Regions from separate parts of the Streptomyces sp. NPDC053542 genome, predicted to be linked through region 2. Evidence: riboswitches for the same ligand, from Rfam matches in the RefSeq annotation. Region 2 holds a riboswitch; each other region holds the start of a gene.

Region 1 (3,614 bases), on a different contig from region 2:
TCGCCCTGCACATCATCGGCATCGCCTCGCTGCTCGGCGGCTTCCTCACGCAGATGAAGGCGATGGGCGCGGGCACCGCCCGCTTCGTGCCCGCGATGCTGCACGGCGCGATCACGATGCTGGTGACCGGCGTCATCCTGGTCGGCCTGAACCAGATGCAGGACTACTCGGTCAACAACATCAAGATCGGCGTCAAGCTCGCCGTCCTGATCGTGATCCTCGGGCTGGTCTACGTGAAGCGCGACGAGGAGAAGGTCGAGAAGCCGCTCTTCGGGCTCGTCGGCCTGCTCACGGTCGTCAACATCTTCATCGCCCTGCTCTGGACCTGAGCGGGCCTGAGCGGACCTGAGCCGCCCCGCACACCGGCGCGACGAACCGCGCGGCCGCCTCGTTCCCGGGGCGGCCGCGCGGTTCGTCGTTTCCGCGCCGTGCGCCGTGCGCCGTGCGCCGTGTGCCGTGCGCCGTGTACCGGGTGCCGTGCGCCGGGTCAGGCCGGCCGCACGCTCCCGTAGATCGGCATGTAGTAGATCGACTCCACGCGTACGTTCGCGCCCGGCTTCGGCGCGTGGATCATCTTGCCGTCGCCGATGTACATCCCGACGTGGCTGATGTCGTCGTAGAAGAACACCAGGTCACCGGGTTGCAGATCGCCCGTCGCGACCCGCGTGCCCACCTTCACCTGGTCCCAGGTCGTCCGCGGCAGCGAGACGCCCGCCGCCTTCCACGCCGCCTGGGTCAGCCCCGAGCAGTCGTACGACGTGGGGCCGGTCGCGCCCCATACGTACGGCTTGCCGAGCTGCGCGCGGGCGAAGGCGATCGCCTTCTCCGCCTTCGTCGCGTACGAACCGTCGGGCAGCCCGGAGCCCGTCCCCGTCCCGGACCCGGTATCACCCCCGGACCCGGACCCGTCGTTCGTACCGCCCGACCCGCCGTCCTGCTGCTCCTGCCGCTCGCGCTCGGCCTGTTCCCGTGCCAGCCGCTCGGCCTTGCGCCGCGCCTCGGCCTCCTTCCGGCGCTCCAGCTCCGCCAGCCGCGCCTTCTCCTGCGCGGTCAGCCGGGACAGCAGCTGCCGGGCCTCGGTCAGCTTGTCCTGGACGTCCCGCTTGGACGTCTTCAGCGTCTCCTGGGACTTCTGCAGCTCCTCCAGGCTCCTGATCGCCTGCGCCCGCTTGCGTCCGGCCTGCGCCTGCTGGTCCTGGTAGTCGGCGACCGCCTCCTGCTGGCGGCCGCTGAGCCGCTCCATCAGGTGGTTGCGGTCCACGAACTGCTGCGGGTCCCGGGCCAGCATCAGCTGCGCGGTCGGGCTCAGCCCGCCGGAGCGGTACTGCGCGGAGGCGAAGGTGCCCAGCTCGCGCCGGGCCTCGTTCATCTTCTCGGTCCGCCGGGCCGCGTCCTCGCGCAGCTCGTCCACCTTCTCGCGCTGCGTGCCGGCGCGCTCCTTGGCGGCGTTGTACTTCTGGGTGGCGACCTCGGCCTGCCGGTACAGGCCATCGACCTTCTTCTTGACCTCTTCTATGGAGGGCTTGGGGTTTCTGGGTGCCGCGTCCGCGCTCTGGGTGAGCAGCGTGACGGAGGCGAGCGCCGCGGTGGTGAGCCCGGCCGCCGTACGGCGGTGCGCGGGCACGGCGAGGATGCGGGTGCGCGGCTTGCGATGAGACGCCAAGGCCGGCGACTCCTTCCGTGGACCGCCTACCGGGTTAGCTGTCGGGTTCGGGCGTGTGCCGCGTGCTGCGGCGTACTACGGAAGGTGCCCTACGGCCGTACGGATCGCTCCGTAGCGGCCGATTCACCCCGGTGGTACGTGTGGGTCCCCGGCTCCGGCCGCTCTGGGGGCGGTGGTCCGGACTCGGCGGGGCGGCCCGTGCCGGCGCTTTCGCCGGGCGGTGGGGCGGGCTGCCCGGTCGGCACGGTAGCTAACTCGTGTGACTTCTGTGAAGGCTGATGTTCGTTTTGCCCGATACCTTTTCGTGATCTCGTCGTGTCCGGGGCGATGCCGGACCGGTTCTGACCACGGACTGTCCGGTGCTGTTGTCTGTCCGTGAGGGCCGGGTGGCGTGCCGTACGCTCCCCCTCCCCCCGGAATTCCACGGTCCGGACCGCGTTGTCAGTGGGGCGGCCTAGACTCGGTGGGCGATGAGCAGCCTCTTTGACGACAGCTTCCTGGCGGACCTCGATCCCAAGGACGAGGAGCCGCCGCCTCCCGAGGACGAGGACCGTCCGGCAGCGGAGGAGGTGCCGCACGACCTCTTCGGCGGCCGCTTCGACGCTCCCGTGCAGCGGGACGCGTACTACCGCGACGGCGCCGCCCGCCCCGCGGTGGACCCTGCCGCGCTCCTGGAGGGGCTGAACGACCAGCAGAAGGCCGCCGTCGTGCACAGCGGCGGCGCGCTGCTCATCGTCGCCGGCGCCGGCTCCGGCAAGACCCGCGTCCTCACGCACCGCATCGCGCATCTGCTCGGCGCGCGCGGCGTCCACCCCGGCCAGATCCTCGCGATCACGTTCACGAACAAGGCCGCGGGCGAGATGAAGGAGCGCGTCGAGGACCTGGTGGGCCCGCGCGCCAACGCCATGTGGGTGTCCACGTTCCACAGCGCCTGCGTGCGCATCCTGCGCCGCGAGTCCAAGAAGCTGGGCTTCACGTCGTCGTTCTCGATCTACGACGCCGCCGACTCCAAGCGCCTGATGGCCCTGGTCTGCCGTGACCTGGACCTCGACCCCAAGCGCTTCCCGCCCAAGTCCTTCAGCGCCAAGGTCTCCAACCTCAAGAACGAGCTCATCGATCACGAGGACTTCGCCGCGTCGGCGGCGGACGGCTTCGAGAAGACGCTGGCCGAGGCGTATGCGATGTACCAGGCACGGCTGCGCGAGGCCAACGCCCTGGACTTCGACGACATCATCATGACGACGGTGAACCTGCTCCAGGCGTTCCCGGACGTCGCGGACCACTACCGCCGCCGCTTCCGGCACGTCCTGGTCGACGAGTACCAGGACACCAACCACGCGCAGTACACCCTCGTGCGCGAGCTGGTCGGCCCCGGGACGGCCGAGGTGCCCGCCGCCGAGCTGTGCGTCGTGGGCGACGCCGACCAGTCGATCTACGCCTTCCGCGGCGCCACGATCAGGAACATCCTCCAGTTCGAGGAGGACTACCCGGACGCGACCACGATCCTGCTGGAGCAGAACTACCGCTCCACGCAGACGATCCTCTCGGCCGCCAACGCCGTCATCGAGCGCAACGAGAACCGCCGCCCGAAGAACCTCTGGACCGACGCCGGCACAGGCCCGAAGATCACCGGCTATGTCGCCGACACCGAGCACGACGAGGCGCAGTTCGTCGCCGACGAGATCGACCGGCTGACGGACGCGGGCGAGACGAAGGCCGGCGACGTCGCGATCTTCTATCGCACGAACGCCCAGTCCCGTGTCTTCGAGGAAGTCTTCATCCGGGTCGGGCTGCCGTACAAGGTCGTCGGCGGCGTGCGCTTCTATGAGCGCAAGGAGGTCCGGGACGTCCTCGCGTACCTGCGCGTGCTGGCCAACCCCGAGGACGCCGTCCCGCTCCGCCGCATTCTGAACGTGCCGAAGCGCGGCATCGGCGACCGCGCCGAAGCCAT
Region 2 (3,614 bases):
GCCGCCCTGCCCGAAGGTGGCGGTGATGGTGAAGGAGGAGACCGGGAGGGTGTAGCTCTTGGCGAGTTCGGCGAGCTTGGCGGCCCGTTCGGCGGCCGCCTTCTTGCGCGCCTCTTCCTCGGCCTTGGCCTTGGCTTCCGCCGCGGCCTTCTTCTTCGCGCTCTCGGCCTGTCGCTGACGCTCGGCCGCGTCCGCCTCGGCCTGCTTCACCGCGGCCTGTTCGGCGGCCTCGCGGGCCTCCTGGTCGGCGGAGCTCTGCGCCCGTTCGGCCTGCTCCAGGATGCGGGCGCGGAGCGCCTCGCCGCCGCCCTGACCGGCCTCGCCGCCGGCCGCCGCGGTGAACGGGCCGCCCTGCGCGGCGTCCGCCCCCGTCCCGGCGGAGTCCCGGGACACCAGGTCGCCGATGCCCGGCAGGGTCTCCGCCGCGGGAAGCTTCGCGGAGACCTGTTCGGCCATGCTGCCCAGGTCGGGCATGGATATGGAGACCTGCGGCTTGCCCTGCGCGGAGGCCATGCCGCCCGCGCCGACCGCCGCGATGACGCCGACGCCCAGGACCGTACTGCTGCGGGCGAGGCCGCCGCCGCGCTGCTTGGCCACGCGGTGCCGGCCGCGTACCGGGCGTACGGACTCCTCGGTGGGGTTCCACTCCTCGTTCGGACCGTACGCGTCGGGCGATCCGTACACGTCGTGGGCCCCGTACGCGTCGTGGGACCCGTACGAGCCGTACGGGCGGTCCCCGTCGACGGCCGGGAAAGCGGCGGTGACGGCGGTGTCCGCGGCACCGCCGAAGGCGGCGAACTCCGAGGCCGCGTGACCCTCATGAGGTTCGCGGAACGCGGTCGAAGGGTCAGTGGGGGCAGGCTTGTTGGACGCCACGGGGGCGCACTCCTTTCCTTCCTTCTCGCCTACCGGGTTAGCTGACGGGTTCGGAGCAGGAAGGTCTCCTACGGGCGGCTCCGGGGGGAGTCGTCCGATTCACCCCAAGGTGGTGGTTCCCCGGTTCCCTGGGCAGGTGGTGCGGTGGTGAAGTGCGCTTTTGGGATTCGGCGTCGGCCGCGCGGTGCCGCCTCTTGCGACGGCTGGTCCGACCGCGCTGCGTTATCGGACAGTAATAGACGGGACGGCCGGATTCCAAGCGTTCCCCGGAATCCATACGCCCGCTGAGCTGGACTTATGCGGCCAGTCATGACCAAATGGGGGCGAGTTGACCGTGTATCGGAAACCCGGACCGGACTGATCGTTTGTCAGTTGTTATGCGGAGGGGTGCGCGGCGATTACGTACAGTGAGAGCAGTAACGTCTGATCATGGTCGTCAACAGCGCGCAGGCAGTGGCGGATCGGTACGCGGAGTTCTCGTGGCAGCAGGCGCGGGGCGAATCCGAAGCGCATGAGGAGCTGACCGCCCGCATCAGCCAGGACCCGGAATTCTGCGATTTCCTGGGCGCCTCGCTGCCGCCCGGCACCGAGCAGCAGCCCCCTCTCCTGCTCGCCGCCGTCCGTTACCTCGACGGCCCGCACGCCGACCAGGGGCCGCGCGGCGACTTCGCGTACCGCACCTGGCGCGAGTGGACCCTCCGGCACTGGGACGACGTACGCGACGTCATGACGCGGCGGCTCACGCGGACCGACGAGCCCGCGCGCTGCGCCACGCTGCTGCCGCTCCTCGCCCGACTCCCCCAGCCACTCGCGCTCCTGGAGGTCGGCGCGTCGGCCGGGCTGTGCCTGCACCCGGACCGGTACCGCTACCGGTACGACGACGGCCCGGAGTTCGGCGCCGCGGAGAGCCCGGGGTCCGGCGCTGCGGTCAGCCGGGAGTTCGGCACTGTTTCCAGCAGCCCGGTCGTCTTTCGCTGCCGTACCTCCCCGGGCACGCCCGTACCGGCCGGGCTCCCGCGGATCGTCTGGCGGGCCGGGATCGACCTGAACCCGCTCGACGTGACCGACCCCGACGACGTGCGCTGGCTCCAGGCGCTGAGCTGGCCCGGTTCGGGGCCCGACGCGGCGGAACGTCAGCGGCGCCAGTTGGGCGCCATCGAGGCCGTACAGGCGGCACCGCCCGCTCCGCTCGTACGCGGCGACCTCCTGGACGAGCTGCCCGCGCTGGCCGCGCAGGCGCCGCTCGACGCGACGCTGGTGGTCTTCCACACGGACGTACTGACGCAGCTGCCGCCGGAGCGCCGCGAGGAGTTCGCCCGGGTCGTACGGTCGGTCCTGGCGGACCGGGCCGGGCACTGGGTCTCCCACGAGCACCACAGCGTGCTGCCGTGGCTGCCCGGGCCGCGCCCCGCCGACGCGCACCGGCTCACCCTCGCCCTCGACGGCCGGCCGGTCGCCCTCACGGACCGGCACGGGCAGCGCGTGCAGTGGCTGGAGGAGGCGCCGCGGGTGGGGTGACCCCGGCGGCCACCCAGCCCGCCCGGGAAGTCGGGCCCCCGCGCCCGATCCCCCTACCCCTCCGGCCGCCGTACCGCCAGCAGCGCCATGTCGTCCGCCGTCTCCCCTCCCGTGTGCCGCGCCACGTCCTCGATCAGGGCGTCCAGCAGCGCGCCGGGGCCGGTGAACGTCCGGCCGGCCAGCCGGACCGCCGGCTGGTAGAACACGCCCCTGGCGTCCCACGCCTCGGTCACCCCGTCGGTGAACAGCAGCAGCGTCGCGCCCGGCGGGAAATCGGCCTGGTCGGCCCGGTCCGGCCAGCCCGCGACCTCGCTCAGCCCGAGCGGCAGCGCCGGCATCCGCGGCTCCAGCTCGCGCAGCGTGCCGTCCGCGCAGATCAGCAGCGGCGCCGGATGGCCACGGTTCAGCACGCGCAGCACCCCGCGCTCCTCGGACGGCACCTCGGCGAGCACCGCGGTGGTGAACCCCTCGAACTGGTCCAGCCCCTCCCGCCGGCTCCCCTCGCGCTGCAGCGCCCGCTCCAGCCGCCCCGCCACCGCCTCCAGCGTGGCCTCCTGCTCCGCGGCCTCCCGGAAGGCCCCGATGACGATCACTGCGGCCTCCACCGCCTCCAGGCCCTTGCCCCGCACGTCGCCGACGATGAGCCGTACGCCGTGCGGGGTGTCCTGCACGGCGTACAGATCGCCGCCGATCCGGGCGTCCGCCTGCGCCGCTTCGTACCGCGCGGCGACGTCGAGCCCGCTGATGCGGTCCGGCGGCAGCGGCAGCACGGCCCGCTGGGCGACCTCCGCCACGTCGCGCACGGAGGCGAGCCGGGCGTCGGTCATCCGCACCGCCCGGTTGATCCCGAGCGCCAGGAGGGCGACGACCAGGACCGTCACCGCTTCGGTGTACGACTCGTAGCCACCGGCCCGGCCGTGGGCGGCGGCCACGCCCAGCTCCGCCAGTACGGACAGGACGCTGACCAGCACCGTGTTGCGCAGCGAGTACAGCGGCGCGGCGACCAGCGGCGCCGCCGAGAAGAAGGGCGCGGCGGTGTACTGGGGCGGCGTCAGCAGGTCGAAGGCCAGGCCGCCGACCAGGAGCATGGCGGGCAGCCAGCAGACCAGCCGGCGGCTGACGGGCGACAGCCCGTCCCGGCGGGCCTGCCGCTCCCGGTCGCCCGGCATGCCCGCGCCGCCTCGCCCCGTCCGCACCGCCGCCCGCCCTCCCTTCGCCAC
Region 3 (3,614 bases), on a different contig from region 2:
CGTTCCGGAGACGATGTCGTCGCGAATCGCCGTGCAGACCGCATGCGCCGAAATATTCCCTCGCATCGTCCGATGCCTCCGCCGTAATCCTCTGGAAACGCCGTCCGGGCGGCGCCTTTTCCGTGACTCTATGACACCGGACCGGCATTTCCGATGGCCGTCACGAATTCATGGATATTTTTTGGCCAAAGGACGGGAGTTCCGGGGAGCCGGGGACGGGAGCGCATACGGAGACGCCGAAGCCCCGGCCGGGGGCCGGGGCTTCGGGCGGTACGCGGAGAGCGCCGTACGTTGCTCAGACGTTGACGCCGTGCGCGCGCAGGTACGCGACCGGGTCGATGTCCGAGCCGTAGTCCGGGCCGGTGCGCGCCTCGAAGTGCAGGTGCGGGCCGGTGGTGTTGCCGGTGTTGCCCGACAGCCCGATCTGCTGGTTCGCGGAGACCTTCTGGCCGACCGAGACGCCGATGGACGACAGGTGGCCGTACTGGGTGTACGTGCCGTCCTCCATCTTCAGGACGATGTTGTTGCCGTAGGCGCCGCCCCAGCCGGCCTCGACGACGGTGCCCGCGCCGACGGCGTGGACGGCGGTGCCGGAGGCGGCGTGGAAGTCGATGCCGGAGTGGCTGCCGGAGGACCACAGGCCGCTGGACGCCTTGTACGGCGTGGAGACGTAGCTGCCGGCGATCGGCGCGACGAAGCCGCTGGGGCTGAGGGCGGTACGGGCGTCGGAGCGCGAGGCGCGCTTCTCCGCCGCCTTCTTCTTGGCCGCGGCCTTCTTCTCGGCGGCCTCGGCGGCGGCCTTGCGCTGGGCCTCCTGGGCCTTCTTCTTGGCGGCCTCGGCGCTCTTGACGGCGGCTTCCTCGACCTGCGCACGGGCGGCGGCGACCTCGGCGGCCTCCTCCTGCGCGTCGGCCTGCGCGACGATGTTGTCGGCGACCCGGTCACCGGTGTCGGCGATCGCGCGGGTCAGGCCGGTGTCGGTGGCGGCGGCCGGGTCCTCGTTCGCGGCCAGCGCCGGGGAGGCGATGGAGACGACGACGCCGGTCGCCGCGGCTATGCCGGCGATGTTGCGGGTGGTCCGGGCAGCACGGCCGGGGCGGCGGTGCTTGCCGGTGGCACGGGTGAACGCCATGACCGGCGTACTCCTTTCCTTCCTTCTCGCCTACCGGGTTAGCTGACGGGTTCGGAGCAGGAAGGTCTCCTACGGCGGCCTCCGCAGAGGACGCCGATTCACCCCAAGGGGACATGTGGGTCCCCGGCTCCCCTGGCTCGCGCCGTACGGGGACTCGGCGATGACTGCCCGGCGGCCGCGGGCGCGGCGCACTTCTGACGAACAGCCGGACCGACGCTAAAGGGGACATCTCGCGATCAGCAAACAGAATCGGGGGTTTGTGCCGGACGCCACACGCCACGGAGGCAACCACCTACAGCATTCCGGACAAAAGCGAAGATCCCGGGCCGCTTTAGCGACCCGGGATCCCTTATGTCCTGCTATGCGAGCGGTGTTGGCACGGTTCACGTCACCCTGTGACGGCACCGGTACGACGCGTTCCGCCCCGTCCCTTCGCCGTACCACGCAGGCGAATTCACGACCGCTATCGCCCCGGCCGGCGCCGGTCCGGGACCGCCGCCGGCCCGCTCCGCATCAGCCCGTGACGACCGACACCTCGCCGATGCCCAGCTTCCGCACCGGCTCGGCGATCTGCGCGGCGTCGCCCACCAGGACCGTGACGAGCCGGTCCACCGGGAAGGCGTTGACCGCGGCGGCGGTCGCCTCGACCGTCCCGGTCTCGGCCATGCGCCGGTACAGCTCCGCCTGGAAGTCGTCGGGGAGGTGCTGCTCGACCTGGTCGGCGAGCGTCCCGGCGACGGCGGCTGCCGTCTCGTACTTCAGCGGCGCCACGCCGACCAGATTCTGCACCGCCACATCGCGCTCGGCGTCGGTCAGGCCCTCGGCGGCCAGCGTCCGCAGCACCTTCCACAGGTCCTCCAGCGCCGGACCCGTGGACTCCGTGTCCACCGAACCGCTGATGGCGAGCATCGCCGCACCCGTGCCTTCAGGGGTGGAGCGCAGCACCTGCCCGAAGGCCCGTACCCCGTAGGTGTAGCCCTTCTCCTCGCGCAGCACACGGTCCAGGCGGGAGGTGAGCGTGCCGCCCAGGCAGTACGTGCCGAGCACCTGGGCAGGCCAGACGCGGTCGTGCCGGTCGGCGCCGATGCGGCCGATCAGCAGCTGCGTCTGGACGGCGCCGGGGCGGTCGACGATGATCACGCGGCCGGTGTCGTCCGCGACGATGGGCGAGGCCGCGACCGGCTCGGCGGCGGAGCCGGTCCACGCGCCGAGGGTGTCCTCCAGCGCCGCGTCCAGGTCCACCCCGGTGAAGTCACCGACGACGACGGCGGTGGCCGTGGCGGGCCGTACGTGCGCCTCGTAGAAGGCGCGGACCGCGGCGGCGTCGATGCGCGCCACCGTCTCCTCGGTGCCCTGGCGCGGCCGGGACATCCGGGAGGTGGCCGGGAACAGCTCCTTGGAGAGGGCCATCGCGGCGCGCCGGGCCGGGTTGGCCAGCTCGTGCGGGATCTCGTCCAGGCGGTTGCGCACCAGGCGCTCGATCTCGCTGTCCGGGAAGGCCGGGGCGCGCAGGGCGTCGGCGAGCAGGCCGAGCCCCTTGACGAGACGGGAGGCCGGGACCTCGAGGGAGACACGGAGACCGGGGTGGTCCGCGTGCGCGTCCAGCGTGGCGCCGCAGCGCTCCAGCTCGGCGGCGAACTCCTCGGCGTCGTGCTTGTCGGTGCCCTCGGAGAGCGCCCGCGCCATGATCGTGGCGACGCCGTCCAGGCCCTCGGGCTCGGCGTCCAGCGGCGCGACGAGGTTGATCTCGACGGCCACGACCTGCTGGCCCGGGCGGTCGGCGCGCAGCACCGTCAGGCCGTTGCCGAGCGCGCCGCGCACCGGGGCCGGGAACGCCCACGGCTTCGGCTGCCCGGCCTGCGGCTGCGGGTGGAAGGTCATGGTCGGGGTCACGGCGTCGGTCACTGGGCCGCCTCCTCGGTCTTGGTCTCGGTGTCGTTCTGGACGGCGGCAGCGGCGGCCTCCGGCTCGCCGGCGGCCGCGGCCGCCTCGGCCTCGGCGGGCCGGGTCGGCTCGTAGACCAGCACCGCGCGGTTGTCGGGGCGCAGCCGGGCCGCGGCGACCGCCTTGACCTCCTCCGGGGTGATGTCCAGAAGGCGCTGTACGGCGTTCAGCGCGAGCTGCGGGTCGCCGAACAGCACCGCGTACCGGGCCAGTTCGTCCGCGCGCCCGGCGACCGTCTCCAGGCGGTCCAGCCACTCGCGCTCCAACTGGGCCTGCGCGCGCTCCATCTCCTCGGCGGTCGGGCCCTCCTCGGCGAAGCGCTTCAGCTCCTCGTCGACGGCCCGCTCGATGGCGGCCACCTCCACGCCGGCCGAGGTCTTCGCGTCCAGCCAGCCCAGCGAGGGCGCGCCCGCCAGGCGCAGCAGGCCGAAGCCCGCCGCGACGGCGCTGCGGTCGCGGCGCACCAGGCGGTTGTAGAGCCGGGAGGACTCGCCGCCGCCCAGGATCGTCAACGCGACGTCCGCGGCATCAGCCTCAC
Region 4 (3,614 bases), on a different contig from region 2:
AGCGAACCGATCTGGTTGACCTTGACCAGGAGGGCGTTGGCCGAGTTCTCCTCGATGCCGCGGGCCAGCCGCTCGGGGTTGGTGACGAACAGGTCGTCGCCCACGAGCTGCACCTTGTTGCCGAGCTTCTCGGTGATGACGTTCCAGCCGGCCCAGTCGTCCTCGAAGAGCGGGTCCTCGATGGAGACGAGCGGGTACGAGGCGACGAGCTCCTCGTAGTACTCGGTCATCTCGGCGGCCGAGCGCTCCTTGCCCTCGAACTGGTACTTGCCGTCCTTGTAGAACTCGGAGGCGGCGACGTCCAGCGCGAGCGCGATGTCCTGGCCGGGGGCGTAGCCGGCCTCCTTGATGGCCTCGAGGATGAGGTCGAGGGCCTCACGGTTCGAGCCGAGGTTCGGGGCGAAGCCGCCCTCGTCGCCCAGGCCGGTGGCCAGGCCCTTGCTCTTCAGGACCTTCTTGAGGGTGTGGTAGACCTCGGCGCCCCAGCGCAGCGCCTCGGAGAAGGACTCCGCGCCGATCGGCGCGATCATGAACTCCTGGATGTCCACGTTGGAGTCGGCGTGCGAGCCGCCGTTCAGGATGTTCATCATCGGGACGGGCAGGACGTGCGCGTTCGGGCCACCGAGGTAGCGGAACAGCGGCAGGTCGCTGGCCTCGGACGCGGCGTGCGCGACGGCCAGGGAGACGCCCAGGATCGCGTTGGCTCCCAGGGAGCCCTTGTTGTCGGTGGCGTCCAGGTCGAACATCGCCTGGTCGATGAGGCGCTGCTCGGTGGCGTCGTAACCGACCAGCTCGGGGCCGATCTGCTCGATGACGGCCAGCACGGCCTTCTCGACGCCCTTGCCGAGGTAACGGTTCGGGTCGCCGTCACGCAGCTCGATGGCCTCGAAGGCGCCGGTGGAGGCGCCCGACGGCACGGCCGCGCGGCCGGTGCTGCCGTCGTCGAGGCCGACCTCGACCTCGACCGTGGGGTTGCCTCGCGAGTCGAGGATCTCGCGAGCTACGACGACGTCGATCGACGGCACGTTGTCTCCTTCATGGGTGTCATCTGGAGTTCTGCAGCACGAGCCTAACGGCCCGGGGACCGTCCGCCTGCCCCTAGCCCCGTCTGTGAGACGAAAAAGGACCCAAAGGCCCGCAATACGGGAGGTAACGTCCACGATTTGCAGCGGACGTATGGGATGAATCGGTCCGTACGCATCTGAGCGGGCGCCCGCCCGGATGGCCGTCCGGGCGGGCGCGGAAACGGGAAAGCCCCGCCGGGCGCGCTCGGGGGTTCGCGCCTGGCGGGGCAGTCTCACGACACAACCGCAACCATCAATTGAGCAACCCCCACGGCGCCCAGCGGGGTCCGCGAGAGCGGCGGCGGTTTAGCCGCAAATCAGATGCTCAGCTTCTGGCCCGGGAAGATCAGGTTCGGGTTGCCGCCGACCGTCGACTTGTTGGCCTCGTAGACGGCCTTCCAGTTCTTGCCGTGCGCCTTGGCGATCTTGCCCAGGGTGTCGCCGGACTTCACGGTGTAGTTGCCGTGGCCGGTCACCGGCTTCGGGTCGGCCTTGGGCTGCACGGGCTGCGGCTTCGCGGCCTGCTGCTGCGGCGCGGCCTGCTGCTTCGGGGCCTCCTGCTTCGGGGCGGCCTGCTGCTGGGCCTGGCCGGAGCCACCGGTGTTGACCTGCGCGGACGGGCCACCGGCGGTCAGGCCGCCGGCACCGGCGCAGCCCCAGGCACCCGGGCCCTGCATGGCGAGCAGCTTCTCGGCGGTGGCGATCTGCTGGTCCTTGGTGGCCAGGTCGGCACGGGCCGCGTACTTGGTACCGCCGGCGGCGGCCCAGGAGGAGTTCGAGAACTGCAGGCCACCGTAGTAGCCGTTACCGGTGTTGATCGACCAGTTGCCACCGGACTCGCACTGGGCGACCTTGTCCCAGGTGGCGACCGAGGCGGCGTTGGCGGAACCGGCCGTCATCAGCGGGACGGCCACGGCGGCGCCGGCGACACCGGCGAGCGTGACGACGCGGACGGCCTTCGAGGGGCGGCGGTGCTTGCCCTTGAGCATGTTGTTCTTCCTCACCGACGCCTGCGAGGTGAGCTGTCGGGTTCGGGCTGTGAGTGGCCCGGCCGGATGCGCTGTCCGCACATCCGGCTTCACCCCAAGCCGGCCGCTGCGTTTCCGCTGCGGTACGGCACTTACCTTGGGTCCCCCGCTCCTGCCTACGGCGCTTGCGCGACGGTTGTCCGACCGATCACCGGCAGGATTCGGCGAATGATCGGCGGGCTCGCTTGGTGCGAGCGGTGAAGAACGTAAACACACACCCTTCGACGGTTCAAACCACCTTTTCGTAGGACAGTTGGCGGTTTTTGATCACCGGAGACATCCATTTGCGCAGGTCGAACACGGTATGGAAAGAACGGGACAGGCCGGACGGAATGCCGCGGGACGAGACCCATGTCTCACTTTCCCCAATTGAGGGCAACCATCGCGCACTTAGGGCCTGCGGCCCCCGGTCACTGCCCGAGGTCGAGTCGCTGACCTGGCCGGATAAGGTCCGGATCAGCTCCGATGACGCCCTCGTTGGCGTCGTACAGCCCGGTCCACCCCTCGGCGAGTCCGTGCTCCGCCGCGATCGCGGAGAGGTTGTCGCCGGGCCGCACCGTGTACACGCCGTCGCCCTCCCCGGTACCGCGGTGACCGTCACCGCCGCGCGAGGCGTGCCGCCCCTGGGGGCGCCCGTCCTTGCCGTCGCCCTTGCCGTCGTCGGCGCCGCCACGGTGCCGGCCGGTACCGGGCGCGGAGGCGCCGCCGTCGGACGACGCGGGCGGCTCGGTGGCCCCGTCGGAGGGCTGTTCGGCCGAGGGGTCCGAGGGCTCGGCGGTGGGCTGCTCGGAGGGGCTCTCGGAGGCGTCTTCGGAGGGCTGCGCGTCGCCGGAGCCGGCATCGGCGTCACCGGAGGGCGTGGCCGACGGCTCGTCGGTGGCGCCGTCCGTGGCGCCGTCGGACGGCTGGGTGTCGCCGGTGTCCGTGCCGCCCTCGAGCCCGTCGCCGATGCCGCCGTCCGAGGGCTCCGGCGCCGGCGTCTGCGTGCCGCCCGGGTCCACGTCCGGTATCAGCCCGTCCAGGTCGAGGCCGGCGTTGACCGAGCAGCTCGGCCAGGCGTCCGGGCCGCGGTCGTTCAGGATCGACTCGGCGACCGCAATCTGCTGGGAGCGGCTGGCCAGGTCCGGGCGCTCGGCGTAGGACTCGCCGCCGTAGTCCTTCCACATCTCCAGGGTCAGCTGCAGCCCGCCGTAGAAGCCGTTGCCGGAGTTGGCACTCCAGATGCCGCCGCTCTCGCACAGCGCGACACGGTCCCAGGTGGCGGTGTCGGCGGCCTGGGCGCCGCCCGCGGTGAGCAGCGGCAACGCCAGCCCGGCCCCCGTGACGGAGGCCGCCACCAGGAGGGCGGGAGCCTGACGGGGTCGGCGGTGTCTACCGTTGCCGGAGCGCATGCGAGTGCCTTTCGAGCGGCGGCTTGAGTTGTCGCAGGCAAAGTAACGGGGGCCCGCTCCGGTCTCAACCCGGTGTAGCCGAGATCACGCCCGGGTCACGCTGCTGACGCCGGATCAATCCGGCCCGGCCC

What was found. A riboswitch is a leader RNA that binds a small molecule or an ion and turns the genes downstream of it on or off. The one in region 2 is predicted to bind cyclic di-AMP.
Region 1: it holds a riboswitch for cyclic di-AMP, as region 2 does, so the genes downstream of both, ACIGXO_RS23985 (NlpC/P60 family protein) here and ACIGXO_RS15060 (M23 family metallopeptidase) in region 2, are expected to answer to the same signal.
Region 3: it holds a riboswitch for cyclic di-AMP, as region 2 does, so the genes downstream of both, ACIGXO_RS07445 (M23 family metallopeptidase) here and ACIGXO_RS15060 (M23 family metallopeptidase) in region 2, are expected to answer to the same signal.
Region 4: it holds a riboswitch for cyclic di-AMP, as region 2 does, so the genes downstream of both, ACIGXO_RS18390 (transglycosylase family protein) here and ACIGXO_RS15060 (M23 family metallopeptidase) in region 2, are expected to answer to the same signal.

What each region holds. Positions count from the first base shown of each region.
Region 1 is NZ_JBITXL010000008.1:284,657-288,270, forward strand. It holds gene ACIGXO_RS23980 (hypothetical protein) at 1-329, shown strand, start outside; gene ACIGXO_RS23985 (NlpC/P60 family protein) at 488-1,663, opposite strand; cyclic di-AMP (ydaO/yuaA leader) riboswitch at 1,671-1,845, opposite strand; gene pcrA (DNA helicase PcrA) at 2,134-3,614, shown strand, end outside.
Region 2 is NZ_JBITXL010000005.1:21,259-24,872, forward strand. It holds gene ACIGXO_RS15060 (M23 family metallopeptidase) at 1-876, opposite strand, end outside; cyclic di-AMP (ydaO/yuaA leader) riboswitch at 888-1,059, opposite strand; gene ACIGXO_RS15065 (DUF2332 domain-containing protein) at 1,306-2,394, shown strand; gene ACIGXO_RS15070 (PP2C family protein-serine/threonine phosphatase) at 2,448-3,563, opposite strand.
Region 3 is NZ_JBITXL010000002.1:731,455-735,068, forward strand. It holds gene ACIGXO_RS07440 (GntR family transcriptional regulator) at 1-66, opposite strand, end outside; gene ACIGXO_RS07445 (M23 family metallopeptidase) at 296-1,132, opposite strand; cyclic di-AMP (ydaO/yuaA leader) riboswitch at 1,145-1,302, opposite strand; gene ACIGXO_RS07450 (M16 family metallopeptidase) at 1,646-3,013, opposite strand; gene ACIGXO_RS07455 (M16 family metallopeptidase) at 3,034-3,614, opposite strand, start outside.
Region 4 is NZ_JBITXL010000006.1:122,333-125,946, forward strand. It holds gene eno (phosphopyruvate hydratase) at 1-1,025, opposite strand, end outside; gene ACIGXO_RS18390 (transglycosylase family protein) at 1,382-2,053, opposite strand; cyclic di-AMP (ydaO/yuaA leader) riboswitch at 2,057-2,269, opposite strand; gene ACIGXO_RS18395 (transglycosylase family protein) at 2,503-3,429, opposite strand.